One region of the Jejuibacter sp. L23 genome, then DNA from elsewhere that is predicted to be linked to it. Evidence: predicted binding sites of a transcription regulator. Region 1 holds the regulator's gene; each other region holds the start of a gene.
What was found. The regulator PhoB, encoded in region 1, activates phosphate uptake and scavenging genes when phosphate is short. The targets are predictions, from matches to a motif close to CTGTCATAAAACTGNCNNAT.
Positions count from the first base shown of each region.

Region 2: a site for PhoB is predicted at 2,819-2,838, ahead of kdgR (DNA-binding transcriptional regulator KdgR). Genes of this name have one in related genera too.
Region 3: a site for PhoB is predicted at 1,809-1,828, ahead of rpoH (RNA polymerase sigma factor RpoH). Genes of this name have one in related genera too.
Region 4: a site for PhoB is predicted at 2,714-2,733, ahead of uvrB (excinuclease ABC subunit UvrB). Genes of this name have one in related genera too.

Region 1 is NZ_CP138199.1:1,148,244-1,152,746, reverse strand. It holds gene brnQ (branched-chain amino acid transporter carrier protein BrnQ) at 1-586, opposite strand, end outside; gene phoR (phosphate regulon sensor histidine kinase PhoR) at 937-2,232, opposite strand; gene phoB (phosphate response regulator transcription factor PhoB) at 2,256-2,945, opposite strand; gene sbcD (exonuclease subunit SbcD) at 3,161-4,363, shown strand; gene sbcC (exonuclease subunit SbcC) at 4,360-4,503, shown strand, end outside.
Region 2 is NZ_CP138199.1:3,066,670-3,071,172, reverse strand. It holds gene SCU88_RS14265 (SIS domain-containing protein) at 1-295, shown strand, start outside; gene SCU88_RS14260 (SIS domain-containing protein) at 315-1,325, shown strand; gene SCU88_RS14255 (MFS transporter) at 1,372-2,742, opposite strand; gene kdgR (DNA-binding transcriptional regulator KdgR) at 2,920-3,711, shown strand; gene SCU88_RS14245 (YobH family protein) at 3,748-3,990, opposite strand; gene SCU88_RS14240 (PhoP/PhoQ regulator MgrB) at 4,155-4,298, shown strand; gene SCU88_RS14235 (YebO family protein) at 4,373-4,503, shown strand, end outside.
Region 3 is NZ_CP138199.1:4,892,908-4,897,410, reverse strand. It holds gene ftsE (cell division ATP-binding protein FtsE) at 1-654, shown strand, start outside; gene ftsX (permease-like cell division protein FtsX) at 647-1,720, shown strand; gene rpoH (RNA polymerase sigma factor RpoH) at 1,987-2,844, shown strand; gene SCU88_RS23425 (SDR family oxidoreductase) at 2,911-3,654, opposite strand; gene SCU88_RS23420 (LysR family transcriptional regulator) at 3,780-4,503, opposite strand, start outside.
Region 4 is NZ_CP138199.1:1,768,067-1,772,569, reverse strand. It holds gene yvcK (uridine diphosphate-N-acetylglucosamine-binding protein YvcK) at 1-440, shown strand, start outside; gene uvrB (excinuclease ABC subunit UvrB) at 441-2,456, opposite strand; gene SCU88_RS08145 (ABC transporter ATP-binding protein) at 3,230-3,937, shown strand; gene bioD (dethiobiotin synthase) at 3,934-4,503, opposite strand, start outside.

The DNA of each region.
Region 1 (4,503 bases):
TCAGATAGCCGTTCACAAAGCCGTTCGAGAATGGGGCATTCTGGTAGGCCTCGGTCGCAGTGCTGATACCACCGGCCGGCCAGATAATCGCTGCCACCGCCAGCACAATCAGCGCCAGAATTTTCAGCGGCGCCAGGAAGTGGCCCACGGTGTCCAACAACTTGCCCGGATAGAGCGAAACAAAAATCACCAGCGCGAAGTAAATCAGGCTGTAGATCAGCAGCGGCATGGCGCCACTGCCGGTCAGCGGCGCGATACCGACTTCAAAGGAGACGGTTGCGGTACGCGGTGTGGCAAACAGCGGTCCCACGGCCAGATAGCAGACGGTTGCCAGCAGAATGCCGGCACGGCGGCCAATGGGGGAGCTCAGGCTATCCACTCCACCGCCGACCCGAGCCAGCGCTACAACGGTCATCACCGGCAGACCAACAGCGGTAATCAGAAAGCCAAAAGAGGCCCACCAGACGTGCTCGCCGGCCTGTAAGCCAACCATGGGCGGGAAGATAATGTTGCCCGCGCCAACGAACAACGCAAAGGTCATAAAGCCCAGAGCGATGATGTCACGCGAAGTTAAACGATGGGTCATAAATTCGAGTTGCCTGTGGATGTGGTGTTGATTTTAGCAAATTTTTCGCCACGTCGGGGTGGTGAAAAAGCGGTCTAATCAGAAAATGACAGTGAGAAACGCTTCTCAACAAGCGTGGCGAAGAATTGTTTATCGATATACCACGCAATTCTGGTCAGTCTGACGATAATGGGGGCCAATTAAAACGCTTATAGCGTTTGAAGGCAAGAAGCGATCCTGAAACCAGAGTAATATACTAAACATATAATTACATCCAGACAGATGCACCAATTCTTCAACTTTAGTCCGGTTTATCATTCGAATAAAAAGCGAACAGCCGCAGGCATTAATTCCCTGCGGCGAAGGGAGAGTTAACCCTCCGTGCGATTATCAATCAACCGGACGGGTATCTGGAACGAAAAGCAGCTGCCCAGCCCGGGAACGCTTTCCACTTCCAGCCGGGTATCATGGTGGCTCAGGGCGTGTTTAACGATAGCCAGCCCCAGGCCGCTACCGCCGCTCTGGCGCGAACGGGCTTTATCCACCCGATAGAAACGCTCCGTCAGACGCGGCAGATGGTGGGCCGCAATTCCCGGACCGTCGTCACTCACGCTAAAGCGCGCGCCTTGCGGCGTCCGCTGCCAGCACACTGCGATATGCGATCCGGCGGGGGTATGATTAATGGCGTTATAGACCAGATTCGAGACGGCGCTGCGCAACTGTTCACTATTGCCACGAATCTTCAGGGCGGGCTCCACCTCGAAAGTGAACTGATGATCCGGCCCCAACGAGCGGGCGGCCTGCTCCACCTGACGCAGCATATCCGGAATATCCACGCTTTCACTCAGATCCAGGGTGGGCGAAGCTTCAATCCGCGACAGCGTCAGCAACTGTTGTACCAGGCTGCCCATCCGCTGCGTCTGCTCTTCCATGGTTAACAGCGCTTTATCACGCAACACGCCATCCGCTTCGCCTTCACGCAGCATCTCCAGATAGCCCTGGAGCACCGTCAGAGGCGTGCGCAGTTCATGGCTGACGTTGGCGAAAAAGTTACGCCTCGCCCCTTCCAGTTGATGCATCTGGGTCACATCTCTGGCCACTATCAGCCACTGACGATCGCTATAGGACATCACGCGGAATTCAAGATGTCGGCCGCTGTTCAGCACCAGATTCAATGGGCGGGAAAAGTCGCGTAACTTCAGGTAGTCGCTAAATTCGGGATAGCGCAGCAAGTTCAGGATATTCTGGCCGTTATCGTCGGGCCAGCGCAGGTTAAGCAACTGCTGCGCCAGGCCATTACACCAGAAGATCGCCCCCTCTTCAGTGGTCAACACCACCGCATCCGGCAGTGATTCGGCGCCGCTGCGAAAGCGCTTGATCAGGCTTCCCAGCTCATTGCGCCTCTTCCTGTTACGCATCTGCATCTGATGCAGTCCATAAAGCAGCGGTTCCCAGCTACCGCGCCCTGGCGGCGGCGTCATGCTGCGATCCACCCATAGCCACCAGGAGAGCCGCAGCAAATTATGGAAGTGCCAAATCAAAAGCCCCGTCACGGCAGCCAGTAAAAACCACGGCAGGTGCCCCACCAGCGCGCCAAGCAGCAGCGCTGGCAGACAACACAGGACCAGCTCAAAGGCCAGTCTTTTCCACGACAGCCGTTCCAGCAAAGGGCTTACTCCTGAATCACAGATTAATAACGGGTAGAAAAACGGTAACCAGTGCCGCGTACCGTCTGAACCATGCGATCGTGGCCGCTGTTTTCCAGCACCTTACGCAGGCGACGAATATGCACATCCACCGTTCTGTCCTCGACGTACACATTGGTGCCCCAAACCTGATTCAGAAGCTGCTCGCGGCTGTAGACCCGCTCGGGGTGCGTCATAAAGAAGTGCAGAAGCTTAAATTCGGTAGGACCCATATCGAGCGGACGCTCGCCGTTCATCACCCGGTGAGAAGTGGGATCGAGGCTTAGCCCTTCAATTTCGATAGGCTCTTCTACCGCCATGGGCGAAATGCGTCGCATCACGGCCTTAATTCGCGCCACCAGCTCTTTTGGAGAGAAGGGTTTGGTGATGTAGTCATCGGCGCCGGTTTCCAGTCCGCGCACCCGGTCTTCTTCTTCACCCCGGGCGGTGAGCATCACTACCGGAATATCCCGGGTCATCGGCTGGCGCTTCAGGTGCTTAATCAACTGAAGCCCGGAACCGCCAGGCAGCATCCAGTCCAGCAGGATCAAGTCAGGCCAGGGTTCGTTAAGTCGTGCCACAGCGGCATCGTAATCTTCCGCTTCAAGCGGCAGGAAACCATTCTGCTCAAGTACGAAACAGACCATTTCACGGATTGGAGCCTCATCTTCTACCACCAGAATACGTCGCGCCATCATTCGCCCTGTCTGATTTTTTCTTGCCCTCGTCGCGAGGGTGCGGGTTGCCATTTTGTAATGTGCGCCATTATGCGTCACTTTTATGACAGATTTATGAAAAACATGACCCTTTAATGACGCGCTCATTCCAGGATACCGTCACAGAAGAGGCGCACTGGCTTCCAGGTTGTTTATAATCCCCCTCACGCTTTTTTGCCACCGGAACCGGGATTATGCGGATCATTCACACCTCTGACTGGCACCTCGGCCAGAATTTCTATACCAAAAGCCGGGCTGCCGAACATCAGGCCTTTCTCGACTGGCTGCTGGCACAGGCCGAACATCACCAGGCGGACGCCATTATTGTGGCGGGGGATATTTTCGATACCGGTTCGCCGCCCAGCTACGCCCGCGAGCTGTATAACCGCTTTGTGGTCAGATTGCAGCAGACCGGCTGCGCGCTCTATATTCTGGCGGGCAACCATGATTCGGTAGCCACCCTGAACGAGTCCCGGGAACTGTTGGCCTGTCTGAACACCTGCGTGGTGGCGACCCCCACCGATGAACCGCTGGAGATCATAAGCCGCGACGGCACGCCCGGCGCCATTCTGTGTCCCATCCCTTTTTTGCGACCGCGGGATCTGCTGCAGAGCCAGGCGGGGCAGGATGGCCGCGACAAACAGCTCTCGTTGCTGGAGGCTATCAGCCAGCACTATCAACATGTTCACGAGAAGGCACTGGCGCTACGCGGCCAGCGCGATTTGCCCATTATCGCCACCGGCCATCTGACCGCCGTCGGCGTCACCACCAGCGATTCGGTACGCGATATCTATATCGGCAGCCTGGACGCCTTTCCTGCCCAGAATTTTCCGCCTGCCGACTACATCGCCCTGGGCCATATCCACCGCCCCCAGAGCGTGGGCGGCATGGCACACGTGCGTTACAGCGGATCTCCCATTGCCCTGAGCTTTGACGAAACCGGCAAAGAGAAGAGCGTCAGTCTGGTCAGCTTTGAAGACGCCGCCCTTACCGAAATCAAAGCACTACCGGTGCCCGTCACCCAACCGCTGGCGCTAATCAAGGGCTCGCTGGCAGAGATTGAACAGCAGCTCAGCATCTGGCGCGACGCTCCTGAACAACCGGTCACCTGGCTGGATATTGAAGTCACCACCGACGAATACCTGCACGATATGCAGCGCCACATCCGCCAGTTGACGGAAGATCTGCCGCTGGAGGTGATACTGATTCGCCGCAGCCGCGAACAGCGCCAGCGGGCTATCGATAACCAGCATAAAGAAACCCTGAGCGAACTGAGCGTGGACGATGTCTTTAGTCGCCGCCTGGCGCAGGAAGGGCTGGAGCCTGAACGGGAAGCGCGGCTGCGCCTGTTGTTTGGTCAAATCCAGGAAGCCCTGCATCAGGAGGATGAAGCATGAAAATTTTAACCCTGCGCCTGCGCAATCTGAACTCACTGCGCGGCGAATGGAAAATTGATTTCAGCGCCGAGCCCTTCGTCAGCAACGGCCTGTTTGCCATTACCGGCCCCACCGGCGCCGGGAAGACCACCCTTCTGGAT
Region 2 (4,503 bases), 1.9 Mb from region 1:
GGCCAGTCGCGAGCACATCCTGTTTTTTATCGACAGCGACCATCATCCCCGCCTGCAGGCGCTGCGTGACTATATGCGCCCGGCCGTTGGCGCGGCGTTTCTGGTGACCACCGGACCTGACAGCGGCGATGAGCAGACCCTGGCGCTGGATCTCGGGGTCTCCCACCACTTTGCGCCTCTGGCGCTGATTGTTCCGTTTCAGATTCTGGCCTGGCGCACGGCGGCGCTGAAAGGCATCGATTTAAGCGTGCGCATTTTTGATGACTTTGACCGCGTACTGAAAAGCAAAATCTAACCTGCAGGAGAGAGTGACGATGTTGGGATTTAATCAGGATGAGTACCAGACCAGCGCCCGGGAAATTATCGCCGCGCGCGAGGTGGCGCAACAGGTTGCCGATGAAATTCACCGGGACGGGTACCGTAACCTCTTTTTCGCCTCGGTGGGTGGCTCGCTGGCGCCGATGATGGCGGTTAATGAGTTCGCTAAAGTGATGACCACGCGACCGGTATTTACCGAGCAGGCGGCTGAACTGATGGCCAGGGGCCATCGCCAGCTGACCCGGGACTCGGTGGTTATCACCCTATCAAAATCTGGCGATACCAAAGAGTCGGTCGCCGTGGCCGAATGGTGCAAGGCCCAGGGGATTCGGGTGGTGGCGGTAACCAAAAACGCCGACTCGCCGCTGGCCCGGGCGGCCTCATGGCATATACCCATGCGCCATAAAAATGGCGTCGAGTTTGAGTACATGCTGCTCTACTGGCTGTTCTTCCGCCTGGTGGCCTTGAATGATGAATTTCCGCAGTGGGAGCGCTTCGCCAGCCAGTTGGAACGCCTGCCGGAAGGTCTGCTGCAGGCCAAGCGCCAGTTTGACGGGCGCGCCGCCACACTTGCCGCTAAATATCATGATGCCGACTACATGATGTGGGTGGGCGGAGCTGAGATGTGGGGCGAGGTGTATCTGTTTTCGATGTGCATTCTTGAGGAGATGCAGTGGAAGCGCACCAAATCGGTCTCGTCGGCGGAGTTTTTCCACGGCACCCTGGAGCTGCTGGAAAAACCGATGCCGCTGTTTCTGGTGAAGGGCGAGGGGGCCTGTCGGGCGCTGGACCAGCGGGTTGAGCGCTTTGCCGCGAAAATCACCGACTGCCTGGAGGTAATCGATCCGCAGGCGTTCCCGCTGGCAGGCATCGATGATGAGTTTCGCTGGATTGTGGCGCCCTGCGTGGTCTCAACGCTGCTGGTGGATCGCCTGGCGGCGCACTTCGAACAGCAGACCGGACACGACCTGAATATTCGACGCTACTATCGCCAGTTCGATTATTGATAAAAAAGCGGCTTAGCCGCGAGCGCGCTCGCGGCGGTCAGGTTATTTATGCGCGACTGCGGGGCTGACTCAGGCGCAGGCTGCTGATGATTGCCGCTATACAGGCAAAAGCGGCCGCCAGCCAGAGGGCGGACTGGGTACCGCTGTCGTTAAACAGGTTAAACATCAGCGCTACCAGCGCGGCTCCGATGCTCTGACCGGTCAGACGCGCGGTGCCCAGCATCCCGCTGGCACCGCCGCTGCGGTTATGTGGAGCGCTGGATATAAGGGTATGGTTATTCGGCGACTGGAACAGCGCAAATCCGACGCCGCACAGCGCCATACGCCAGATGATATCCATATCGCCAGGGGTATCCGTAAGTAGCGCCAGCGCCGCCAGCCCGGCGGTAAACAGCAACAGCCCCAGCGCACCCAGCAGTCCGGCATGGACATGTTCGATCAGTCTTCCGGCCACAGGCGCCACCAGCATAGTCGCGATAGGCCAGGGGGTCAGCAGCAACCCTGTCTCCACTTCGCTGCGTCCCAGCACCCCTTGCATCCAGAACGGCAGGGCGACCAGCGCCAGCATCTGTGCGGTAAACGAACAGATAGAGGTCGCCATCGATAGCGAAAAAATCGGAATACGTAGCAGGTCCACTGGCAGTAACGGCACTTCCAGGCGCAGCTGGCGGCGCACAAAGAGCGTACCGATAATCAACAGCGCGATACACTCACCGGCAACCAGCAGCGGCGGCTGTCCCTGCGCGAAGCCGCTCAGGGCGCCGATCAGCAGGCCAAAGGTCAGGGCGTTCATCAGCGCGCTGGGCAGATCGAAGCGCTGACGCTGTTTTTCGGTGTTGGCTGGTAGCCAGCGCAGCGCCAGAATCAGTCCCACAACGCCGATGGGCAGGTTAATCAGAAACAGCCAGTGCCAGGTAGCGACCGACAGAATCGCCGCGGCCACGGTGGGGCCAGCGGCGGCGGAGACCGCCACGATCAACGCGTTAATGGCGAGCCCGCGTCCCAGTTGGGCGCGGGGATAGATCAGGCGAATCAGCGCGGTATTCACGCTCATTACCGCCGCTGCGCTAAAGCCCTGAAGGATGCGGGCGGCAATCAGCCATTCCAGCGTAGGGGAAAGGGCACACATCAGCGACGTCAGGCTAAACAGCGCTAGCCCGTAGCGGTAGATACGCCGGTAGCCGACCATATCGCCTAAAAAAGAGAATGACAGTAGCGACACCATAATCGCCATCTGATAGGCATTGACCACCCAGATGGTGCTGGCCGGGCTGGCCTGCAGTTCCTGGGAGAGCGTCGGCAGCGCTACATTAGCAATCGCGCCATCCAGCACCGACATCATAATACCCAGAGCGATGGTGATAATAGCGCCGTAGCGTTGGGGCAGCGGCATGCCGTCTGCGGGGGAGTTTTCCATAAAATGACGGATTAGTGGCAAAAAGTTTAATAAAGCGACCAGTTTATCATCGATGGTGCAGCTGAATGTCGCAGATTTGTAACGAAACTGGCGCACAGCGATTGCGGCACGCGGGTGGTCAAATTATACTAAAAACCAGTTCTGATTTTTATAAAACAAATTGCGCCGAGGTGATTAATGGCAGTCGCAGACTTGGATAAGCAGCCGGATTCGGTCTCTTCCGTACTGAAGGTATTCGGTATTCTTCAGGCGTTGGGCGAAGAACGCGAAATAGGGATAACCGAGCTGTCGCAGCGCGTAATGATGTCGAAAAGCACGGTATACCGCTTTTTGCAGACCATGAAGTCGCTGGGTTACGTCGCTCAGGAAGGCGAGTCGGAAAAGTATTCTCTGACTCTGAAGCTTTTTGAGCTGGGTGCCCGCTCGCTGCAGAATGTCGATCTGATTCGCAGTGCCGACATTCAGATGCGCGAGCTGTCGCGTCAGACCAAAGAGACCATCCATTTGGGGGCGCTGGATGAAGACAGCATTGTCTACATCCACAAAATCGACTCCATGTATAACCTGCGTATGTATTCGCGTATTGGTCGCCGGAACCCGCTGCACAGTACCGCTATTGGGAAGGTGCTGCTGGCCTGGCGCGATCGCGACGAGGTAAAGGAAATCCTCTCGCACATTGAGTATACCCGCAGCACATCACGTACCGTTGGTAGCACCGAAGAGCTGCTGCCGGTTCTGGATACGGTGAAAAGACTGGGTTACGGGGAAGATAATGAGGAACAGGAAGAGGGGTTGCGCTGTATTGCGGTGCCGGTATTCGACCGTTTCGGCGTGGTGATTGCCGGACTGAGTATTTCGTTCCCGACTTTACGTTTCTCTGAAGAAAAACTGCATGAGTATGTGGCGATGTTGCATCGCGCCGCACGCAATATCTCCGAACAACAGGGCTATCACGACTATCCGTTCTGATAATTACGGCCCCGCCCCTGGCGGGGCCGTAATCGCTTATTTGCCGTCGTCGACCGCGTCGCCGGTCTTGCGCAGTACCGGGCAGTCCGTAATGCCGATGATACCGCTGTCGGTGTGAACGTACTGAACGGTCTGAGTGCTGCGGGCGGTCAGATATTTACACTGTAGTCCCAGCCCAGCAGCGTTCTCCTTGCTGCCGATAAGCACCCCATAGCCGCTCAGTAGTAAGCCAATCCAGATGAGCGCCAGCACAATAATGATACGAATCAGGATGCGCATTAATTCCCTCTTATTTGATATTGATTTGCGAAAGCCAGGGTAAAACAGCGGGCAGATCTTAACAATCTGATGATTCCTAAAGGAAACGCTGAATGAGTGAAGTTTGGTTTAACCTGGCGATGCCAGGATGGTAGCATACCCTGCCCGACAACAATGGAGTCGCTGTGAGAAAATACTGGTGGATCATCCTGATAGTCGTCCTGATAGCCTGCCTGCTGATGTGGACACAGATGCTGAACGCCATGTGCGATCAGGATGAACCATTCTTTAACGGTATTTGCGTTGTGAATAAATTTATCCCCTGGTAGCGAGTAAGGGCGCTTGCGCCGGTGGTGTCCCGGGCAGACCCGCGGTAGAATCCGGGTTTGTTTGAGGTGGTTAAATGAATGAACTCATGAATACGTTAAATGTGGCCTCGCTGGCGGTCTCCGGACTGATGCTGGTGATTGGTCTGGTGGTGTGGTTTTTTGTTAATCGCGCAAGCGTCAGGGCCAGCGAGCAGGTCGCGTTGCT
Region 3 (4,503 bases), 1.5 Mb from region 1:
CAAGTCAGCAAGGCCTATCGCGGCGGGAGGAAAGCGCTGCAGGGCGTCTCTTTCCATCTGCGACAGGGCGAGATGGCGTTTCTGACCGGCCACTCAGGGGCCGGGAAAAGCACCCTGTTAAAGCTGATTTGCGGCATTGAACGTCCCAGCGCTGGCCAGATCTGGTTTGGCGGCCATGATATCAGCCGCCTGAAAGCGCGTGAGGTTCCCTTCCTGCGACGTCAGATCGGCATGATTTTCCAGGACCACCACCTGTTAATGGACCGTACCGTATATGACAACGTGGCGATCCCGCTGATTATTGCGGGTGCCAGCGGTGAAGATATTCGCCGCCGCGTCAGCGCGGCGCTGGACAAGGTCGGGCTGCTCGACAAAGCGAAAAGTTTTCCTATTCAGCTTTCCGGTGGTGAACAACAGCGGGTGGGCATCGCCCGCGCCGTGGTGAATAAGCCCGCCGTGTTGCTGGCGGATGAACCGACCGGTAACCTGGACGGCGCCCTGTCGGAAGGCATTCTGCGCCTGTTCGAGGAGTTTAACCGCGTAGGGGTCACGGTGCTGATGGCGACCCACGACCTTGCGCTGATTTCACGGTGCCCGTATCGGGTGCTGAACCTGAGCGAAGGACATCTGCACGGAGGCGCCGCCGGTGAATAGACGCAAGCTGGTATCCAGGATCAAGCAATTTAACAGCCGGAACCCGCGCGGCGGGAAATCCTCCGGTCGACTGGGCGAACTGGGCCGCCTGGCGAAACAGCGGGTCAGTAGTGGCGGTAATCGTTCCTCCCAGCCAAGGCGCAAGGGCGTGAAGGGCGGCGTTAACGAACAGTTTCGCTATGCCTGGCAGGGAGCCCTGCAGGATCTGCGGGATAAACCCTTCGCCACCTTTCTGACAGTGATGGTGATTGCCATCTCCCTGACGCTGCCGAGCGTCTGCTACATGGTGTACAAAAATGTGAACCATGCGGCGACCCAGTATTATCCCTCTCCGCAAATCACCGTTTATATGGATAAGACGCTGGATGATAGCGCAGCCCAGCAGGTGGTGGCGCAGATTCAGAGCGAAGAGGGGGTAGAGAAGGTGAACTACCTCTCCAGAGACGAAGCCCTGGGAGAATTCCGTAACTGGTCCGGCTTTGGCGGCGCGCTGGATATGCTGGAAGAAAACCCGCTACCGGCCGTGGCGGTGGTGGAGCCGAAGGTAGACTTCCAGGGGACCGATTCGCTGAATACGCTACGTGACAGAATTTCCCGGGTTCAGGGAATTGATGAAGTGCGTATGGACGACAGCTGGTTTGCCCGGCTGGCGGCGCTGACCGGACTGGTGGGCCGCGTGGCGGCAATGATCGGCGTGCTGATGGTCGCCGCAGTGTTCCTGGTTATCGGCAACAGCGTGCGGTTGAGCATCTTCGCCCGCCGCGACACGATCAACGTGCAGAAGCTGATTGGCGCCACCGACGGCTTTATTCTGCGTCCCTTCCTGTACGGCGGGGCGCTGCTGGGCTTTAGCGGCGCTTTTCTGTCGTTGATTCTGTCAGAGGTGCTGGTGCTGCGGCTTTCGTCTGCCGTTAGCGAAGTGGCCCGGGTGTTTGGTACTAAGTTCGAACTCAGCGGCCTGTCATTCGACGAGTGTCTGCTGCTGCTACTGGTCTCCTCGATGATTGGTTGGGTGGCAGCCTGGCTTGCCACTGTGCAACATTTACGTCACTTTACCCCTGACTGATAAATCTCTGGTATACTCATTCCCTGCTTGCGAGATCCCGTCAGCAGGGAATGAGCAGTATGTTGACTCTTTCTACCCCCTGCCTGCGCTTTCATAGCATCGTCACATTTTTTTGATATTCTTATTCACAATTCGACATTGAACTTGTGGATAAAATCACTGTCTGATGTTACTGAAGCGCGTATGCTCGCAACAGCAAATGTCGCTCCGGAGCGGCGTTGCCTGATGGGGACGACGCGGAGTAAAAAAGAATTGTGAGGATTTGAATGACCAACGAGATGCAAAATTTAGCTTTAGCCCCGGTGGGTAACCTGGAGTCTTATATCCGGGCCGCCAATGCCTGGCCGATGTTGTCGGCTGAGGAAGAGCGGGCGCTTGCTGAAAGGCTGCATTACCAGGGCGATCTGGAAGCAGCTAAGAAGCTGATCCTGTCCCACCTGCGCTTTGTTGTTCATATCGCTCGTAACTATGCCGGCTATGGCCTGCCGCAGGCGGACCTGATCCAGGAAGGGAATATCGGCCTGATGAAAGCGGTGCGCCGCTTTAACCCGGAGGTCGGGGTGCGTCTGGTCTCTTTCGCCGTTCACTGGATCAAGGCGGAGATCCACGAGTATGTGCTGCGCAACTGGCGTATCGTTAAAGTGGCGACCACCAAAGCCCAGCGCAAGCTGTTCTTCAACCTGCGTAAAACCAAGCAGCGTCTTGGCTGGTTTAATCAGGACGAAGTCGAGATGGTGGCCAGGGAACTGGGCGTCAGCAGTAAGGACGTGCGTGAAATGGAGTCGCGAATGGCGGCCCAGGACATGACGTTCGATATGCCGTCCGACGATGATTCCCACGACGGCCAGCCGATGGCGCCGGTGCTCTTTTTGCAGGACAAAACCTCGAACTTTGCCGATGGTATTGAGGATGATAACTGGGAAGAGCACGCCGCGGATAAGCTCTCTGACGCGATGCAGGGTCTGGACGAGCGTAGCCAGCATATTATTCGCGCCCGCTGGCTCGATGAAGACAACAAGAGCACGCTGCAGGAACTGGCCGACTGCTACGGCGTTTCCGCCGAACGTGTGCGTCAGCTTGAAAAGAACGCGATGAAAAAGCTGCGAGCCGCGATCGAAGCCTGATAAAGCGCTCGCAGCTAACAAACCCCGACGTCTCCGGACGCCGGGGTTTTTTATTGGCAGGAGAAATCAGTACGGGCTTGCCGTTGGCCGCACGATGATTTCGCTGACATCGACATCGGGCGGTTGCGCAATGGCAAAGGCGATGGCACGGGCGATAGCTTCTGCCGGCATCGCACCGGCACGGAACGACTTCATGGCCTCACGGGCGGAGGCATCGGTGATGGTATCCGCCAGTTCGGATTCGGTCACTCCCGGACTGATAACGCTAACGCGAATATTGCCGCCGACCTCCTGACGCAAACCTTCGGAAATAGCCATAACGGCAAACTTGGTGGCGGAATAGACCGCAGCCGTCGGTACTACGCTATGGCCGCCGATCGACGACAGGTTGATGACCTGCCCTGAGCCCTGGCTTTGCATGAGGGGAAGTGCCGCTGCGATACCGTGGAGCACGCCGCGGATGTTAACGTCGATCATCCTGTTCCACTCGTCGAGCTTGAGTGCCTCCAGCTTCGATAGTGGCATCACACCGGCATTGTTGATTATCACGTCGATACAGCCATAGCTTTCCCGCGCCGCGGCGACAAAGGCCTGCATCGATTCAATGTCGGTAACGTCCAGTTCGCGAAAGTCGGCTTCGCCGCCCGCTTCGCGAATCTCGCTTACCAGTTGTTCCAGGCGGTCGCCGCGCCGCGCGCCCAGCATTAATCTGGCCCCTGAACCGGCAAGATGGCGTGCCGTAGCTGCGCCAATACCGCTGCTGGCTCCCGTTATCAGGACGACTTTGTTGGATATATCGTTCATGGTCATTCCTTCTGTTGATGGCGATCGGGCATGCGCCCTGTTCACGAAGAGCAGTCTATGGATTAAGTCAGCAAGAATAATCGGCGGGAAACTTCATAGATTATGAAGTCAGATGTATATAATCAGGCGTTTTACCTGACATGTTGCTTCAGGAAGTCGATGAATGCCCGCATGGCGGCCAGGTGGTGCCTCTGGCGCGGATAGCAGAAATAAAAGCCGTCGAACGGCGCGCACCAGGGTTCGAGCATGGTGACCAGACGCCCCTCGCGGATTAGCGGCGTCGCCCAGGCTTCAACGCTAAAGGCGATGCCAACGCCGTTGACGGCAGCGTCGAGCATCGCCCGGAGATCGTTGACGATCAAAGGGCCGTTAACCGCCACCCGGAACCAGCCACTATCGCGCTGAAACTCCCACTGATAAGGGTGTATCTGCCCTGGCCAGCGCCAGTTGATGCAGCGGTGTTGATGCAGTTCAGAAGGAGTGCGGGGTTTGCCGTACCTCGCCACATAGTCGGGCGAAGCCACTACGCAATGGCGCAACATCGGTCCCAGCGGGATTGCCACCATGTCCTGTTCGAGCAGTTCGCCAAGGCGAATAGCGCCATCGAATCCGGATTCGATCATATCCACCGGGTGGTCATCCAGCGTCAGATCCAGTTCAATTTCGGGACAGGTTTCGGCGAACGCCGCCAGTAACGGTTCGAGATAGAGTTGATAGCCAACGCGGAAGGTGTGAAGCCGCAGCTTACCGCGTGGCTGCTCTCCCAGTTCTGTGGTATCGGTAATGGCGGATTCAATCTCGGCGAAGGCGGGTTTGAGTCGTTTCAACAGCCTTTCACCCGCTTGCGTCATTCCG
Region 4 (4,503 bases), 620 kb from region 1:
AGCTCAGCGCGCCTCCGGCGGATTTGATGCTATCGCCAAAGGGCCAGACCACCCGCGAAGCCCTGCAGGCCATTGCCGACGCCGATCTGATCATTATGGGGCCCGGCAGCTTCTATACCAGCCTGATGCCCATTCTGCTGCTTGAAGATATGGCCCAGGCTCTGCGCCGAACCCCGGCACCGGTGGTGTTTATCGATAACCTGGGCGCGGAACACAGTCCCGCCGCCGATCTGGATCTGGGTCAACGGCTGGCGCTCATGGAGCGCCACGTGGGGAAACACTTTGTAGATGCGGTGGTGGCGCGCCCCGGCGTCAGCACCCAGGGCTGCGGCGACCGGACTATCATTGAGGAGCCGCTGGAGGCCAGCGACATTCCCTACCGCCACGATCGCCACCTGCTGCGCCTGGCGCTGGAAAAAGCGCTCCAGGCGCTGGGCTGATCAAGAAGCGGCGATAAACAGTTCGCGCAGCTGGTGAATCTGGTCGCGCAATGCCGCCGCCTCTTCGAACTCCAGATCCCGGGCGTGCTGCATCATCTGCTCTTCCAGTTGCTGAATCTTCTGCTGCAGCGCCTTCGGCGTCATCTCTGCCGCTTCCGGCACTGCGGCCGCCCGACCGCGACCGCGTCCCTTCGCTTTGGTGCGCGCCAGCCCCTGGCCCAGCGCCAGAATATCCACCACCTTCTTGTTAAGCCCCTGGGGCACAATGCCGTGCTCTTCGTTATAGCGCTGCTGCTTCTCGCGACGGCGTTCGGTTTCGCCAATCGCCTTCGCCATGGAAGGAGTAATCTTATCGCCGTACAGAATCGCCTGGCCGTTAACGTTACGCGCAGCGCGGCCAATGGTCTGAATCAGGGAGCGTTCTGAACGCAGGAAGCCCTCTTTATCGGCATCAAGAATCGCCACCAGCGAGACTTCCGGCATATCCAGCCCCTCTCGCAGCAGGTTGATCCCCACCAGCACATCGAATTCGCCCAGTCGCAGGTCGCGAATAATCTCCATCCGCTCCACGGTATCGATATCCGAATGCAGATAGCGTACCCGCTCCCCGTGCTCTTCCAGATATTCGGTCAGGTCTTCCGCCATGCGTTTGGTCAGGGTGGTCACCAGCACCCGTTCGTTGCGTGCGGCACGTTGACGGATCTCCGACAGCAGATCGTCCACCTGAGTCGCTACCGGTCGGACCTCGATCATCGGATCCAGCAGGCCGGTAGGCCGCACCACCTGATCGATCACATCGCCGCCGGATTTTTCCATCTCGTAATTGCCCGGCGTCGCGGAAACGTAGATGGTCTGGGGCGCCAGCGCCTCGAACTCTTCAAATTTCAGCGGGCGGTTATCCAACGCCGACGGCAGCCGAAAACCGTACTCCACCAGGGTCTCTTTACGCGCCCGGTCACCGCGGAACATGCCGCCAATCTGGGGAATGGTCACGTGGGATTCATCCACCACCAGCAGTCCGTCTGCGGGCAGATAGTCGAACAGGGTCGGCGGCGGCTCGCCCGGGCCGCGCCCGGAAAGATAGCGTGAGTAGTTTTCGATGCCCGAGCAGTAGCCCAGCTCGTTCATCATCTCCAGATCGAACTGAGTACGCTGGCTCAGGCGCTGCTCTTCCAGCAGTTTATCGTTAGCCAGTAGCACTTTGCGGCGATCGGCCAGTTCGACTTTGATCTCTTCCATCGCCTGGATGATGCGCTCGCGCGGCGTCACATAGTGGGTTTTGGGGTAGATGGTGTAGCGCTGCACCGTGGACTCCACGTGGCCGGTCAGCGGATCGAACAGCGACAGCCGCTCCACTTCGTCATCGAACAGCTCCACCCGCAGCGCTATCTCGTCGGATTCCGCCGGGAAGATATCGATAACCTCGCCGCGCACCCGGAAGGTGCCGCGCTGGAACGCCTGATCGTTACGGGTGTATTGCAGCTCCGCCAGACGCCGCAGAATCGAACGCTGATCCACCAGCATCCCGACGGTCAGATGCAGCATCATCTTCAGGTAGAGGTCGGGATCGCCCAGACCATAGATAGCGGATACCGATGCCACCACCACCACATCGCGCCGCTCCAGCAGCGCTTTGGTGGCCGACAGTCGCATCTGCTCGATGTGCTCGTTCACAGAGGCATCTTTTTCAATAAAGGTATCGGAGCTGGGCACGTAAGCTTCGGGCTGATAGTAATCGTAATAAGAGACGAAATACTCCACCGCGTTTTCCGGGAAGAACTCCTTCATTTCGCCATACAGCTGCGCCGCCAGGGTTTTGTTCGGCGCCAGCACCATGGTGGGGCGCTGCAAATTCGCGATGACGTTGGCAATAGTGAAGGTTTTCCCCGAGCCGGTTACCCCCAGCAGAGTCTGGTGCGCCAGCCCGTCATCCAGCCCCTCGCAGAGGCGTTTAATGGCATCAGGCTGGTCGCCGGAAGGTTGGAAGGCGGAGTGGAGTTTTAACGCTTTGCTCATGGCGGGCTACCTGGTGGTGAAGAAGTGTGCAAGCCGGAGAGTAATTTTACTCGCCATGGCGGCTTTTGCCAATCACAATAGCTGGATGAAAACACAGTAACCTGCTATTCACCTCCCCCTCCTCACACCGATTCACCGGTAAAAATCTGCCGTTTGGCCGCCGCATCGGATGATTTAACCTGGCGATTTCGGTTATCCCCAGAGAGCGGGTAAATTTTAACATTTGTCAAGCAAGGCGATGAAAGTTTTATTTCCTGAGATGGCAGTTTTATGACAAGGATTGATTTTATTTAACTCGTTGAAATAAATTAATTTTTAAATAAAGGCGGCTTTGACACCAATTCAGGCGCGGACCGCGTCTTTTCTTGCTTACCGCAGGTTTTCTAACTCTAATGCACAAGGTTATCCACAGGAATAGTGGATAACTGCTCCAGGCCCACAGACCATGCCGTCTGTCCAAAAGCCCTGATTTGTGTGTGTCAGGCCGCAAAAAAAAGTTTTGCGCTTTTTTTTCTCTCTTAAACCGTCCGAGGCACATTCCAGTCTGGCACCATAAAGTCCCCTTTCTGCACCAAAAGGGCGAGCCCCCCGGCACCGGTGAAGTGCAGGCTGACGCCCCAGCCAGCAGAGTAAAACTCTGCATTGCAGCGTTTTATCCGTTTTTTTAGCGGGTGTCTGCTCTTTCCGCTCATTGAAATAGCTGGCAAGCGATTTGCAGTGGTTCCTGATAGCCGCGCACGCGGTGGCCGATAACCCAGGCGGAGGAGTGAGCCATGTTGAGTGTACGCGCAGTGAATCAGTTTTACGGTGAGCGCCACGTATTATGGAATGTGGATCTGGAGCTGGCGCCGGGAGAGTGCACCTGTCTGTTAGGCGAGCCGGGCGCGGGTAAAACCACCCTGGCCAACTGTATCACCGGCCACCTGCCGGTACAGAGCGGCACCCTGCTCTGGCATGCCCCCGGTGGTCCGCCGGAGGATTTGCGTAATATGTCGGTCGCACGCAGGGCGGCACTGGGCATTGGCTACCTGCCCCAGGGTCGGCGGCTGTTTACTCAGCTTTCGGTCGAGGAGAATCTGCATATCGCGCACAGAGCGGTGAATACCGCTCCCCGCGCCATTCCGCCGCTGATCGACACCCTGTTTCCGGCGCTTTATGCCATCCGACATCTGCGCGCCAGCGCGCTGCCTGGTGTGCTGCAACAGCAGCTGTCGTTAGCTCTGGCGCTGGTCACTGCTCCACGGCTGCTGATTCTGGATGAGCCCCTGAGCGCACACCCGCAAACGCCGCTGGAAGAGATGGCGCTGCTGGTGAAACGGCTGGTTCAGGAGTTTGGAATGACGATTCTGATGGCCGAGTGCAGCCTGTCGTTCATCCGCAAAGTGGCGGATCGTTTCTGTCTACTGCATCGCGGCCGTAACCTGGCCCAGGGCAGGCCAGGTCAACTGGATGAACGACTACTGGGCTGGATGGCGCCTTAGGCGTCAAGCAGGGTCAGATCGAGCCACCGGTCGCCAGGTACGGCAGGATCCGTAAGCCAGGGGATCTCGCCAAGCATCGGCGCGGGCAACCGCTCGCGCAGCGTGGCAAGGTATTCCGCATGGCGGCGGCCGGGTTGCTGAACATTATTGGCGACCCAGCCCGCCAGCCGCAGCCCGGCGCTCTGCACCGCGGCGGCGGTCAGCAGCGCATGGTTGATGCAGCCAAGCTTAATCCCCACCACCAGAATGACCGGCAGTTGCTCTTCCACGACCCAGTCGGAAAAATAGCGGCGTTCAGACAGTGGCGTAAACCAGCCCCCGGCACCTTCCACCAGTACCCAGTCAGCCTGCTGCTCCAGAACACGCAGCCCGGCGGAAAGCTGGCTGAATTCAATAGGCCTGCCCTCTTCTGTGCTGACGATATGCGGCGAGGTCGGCTCCAGAAACGCCAGCGGATTCACCTGGGCATAGTCCAGCGTCAGGGTACTGTGACGCTGCAGGGCCAGAGCATCGCCATTACGTATCCCTTCACGGGTCATCCGGCTTCCGGACGCCACCGGTTTATA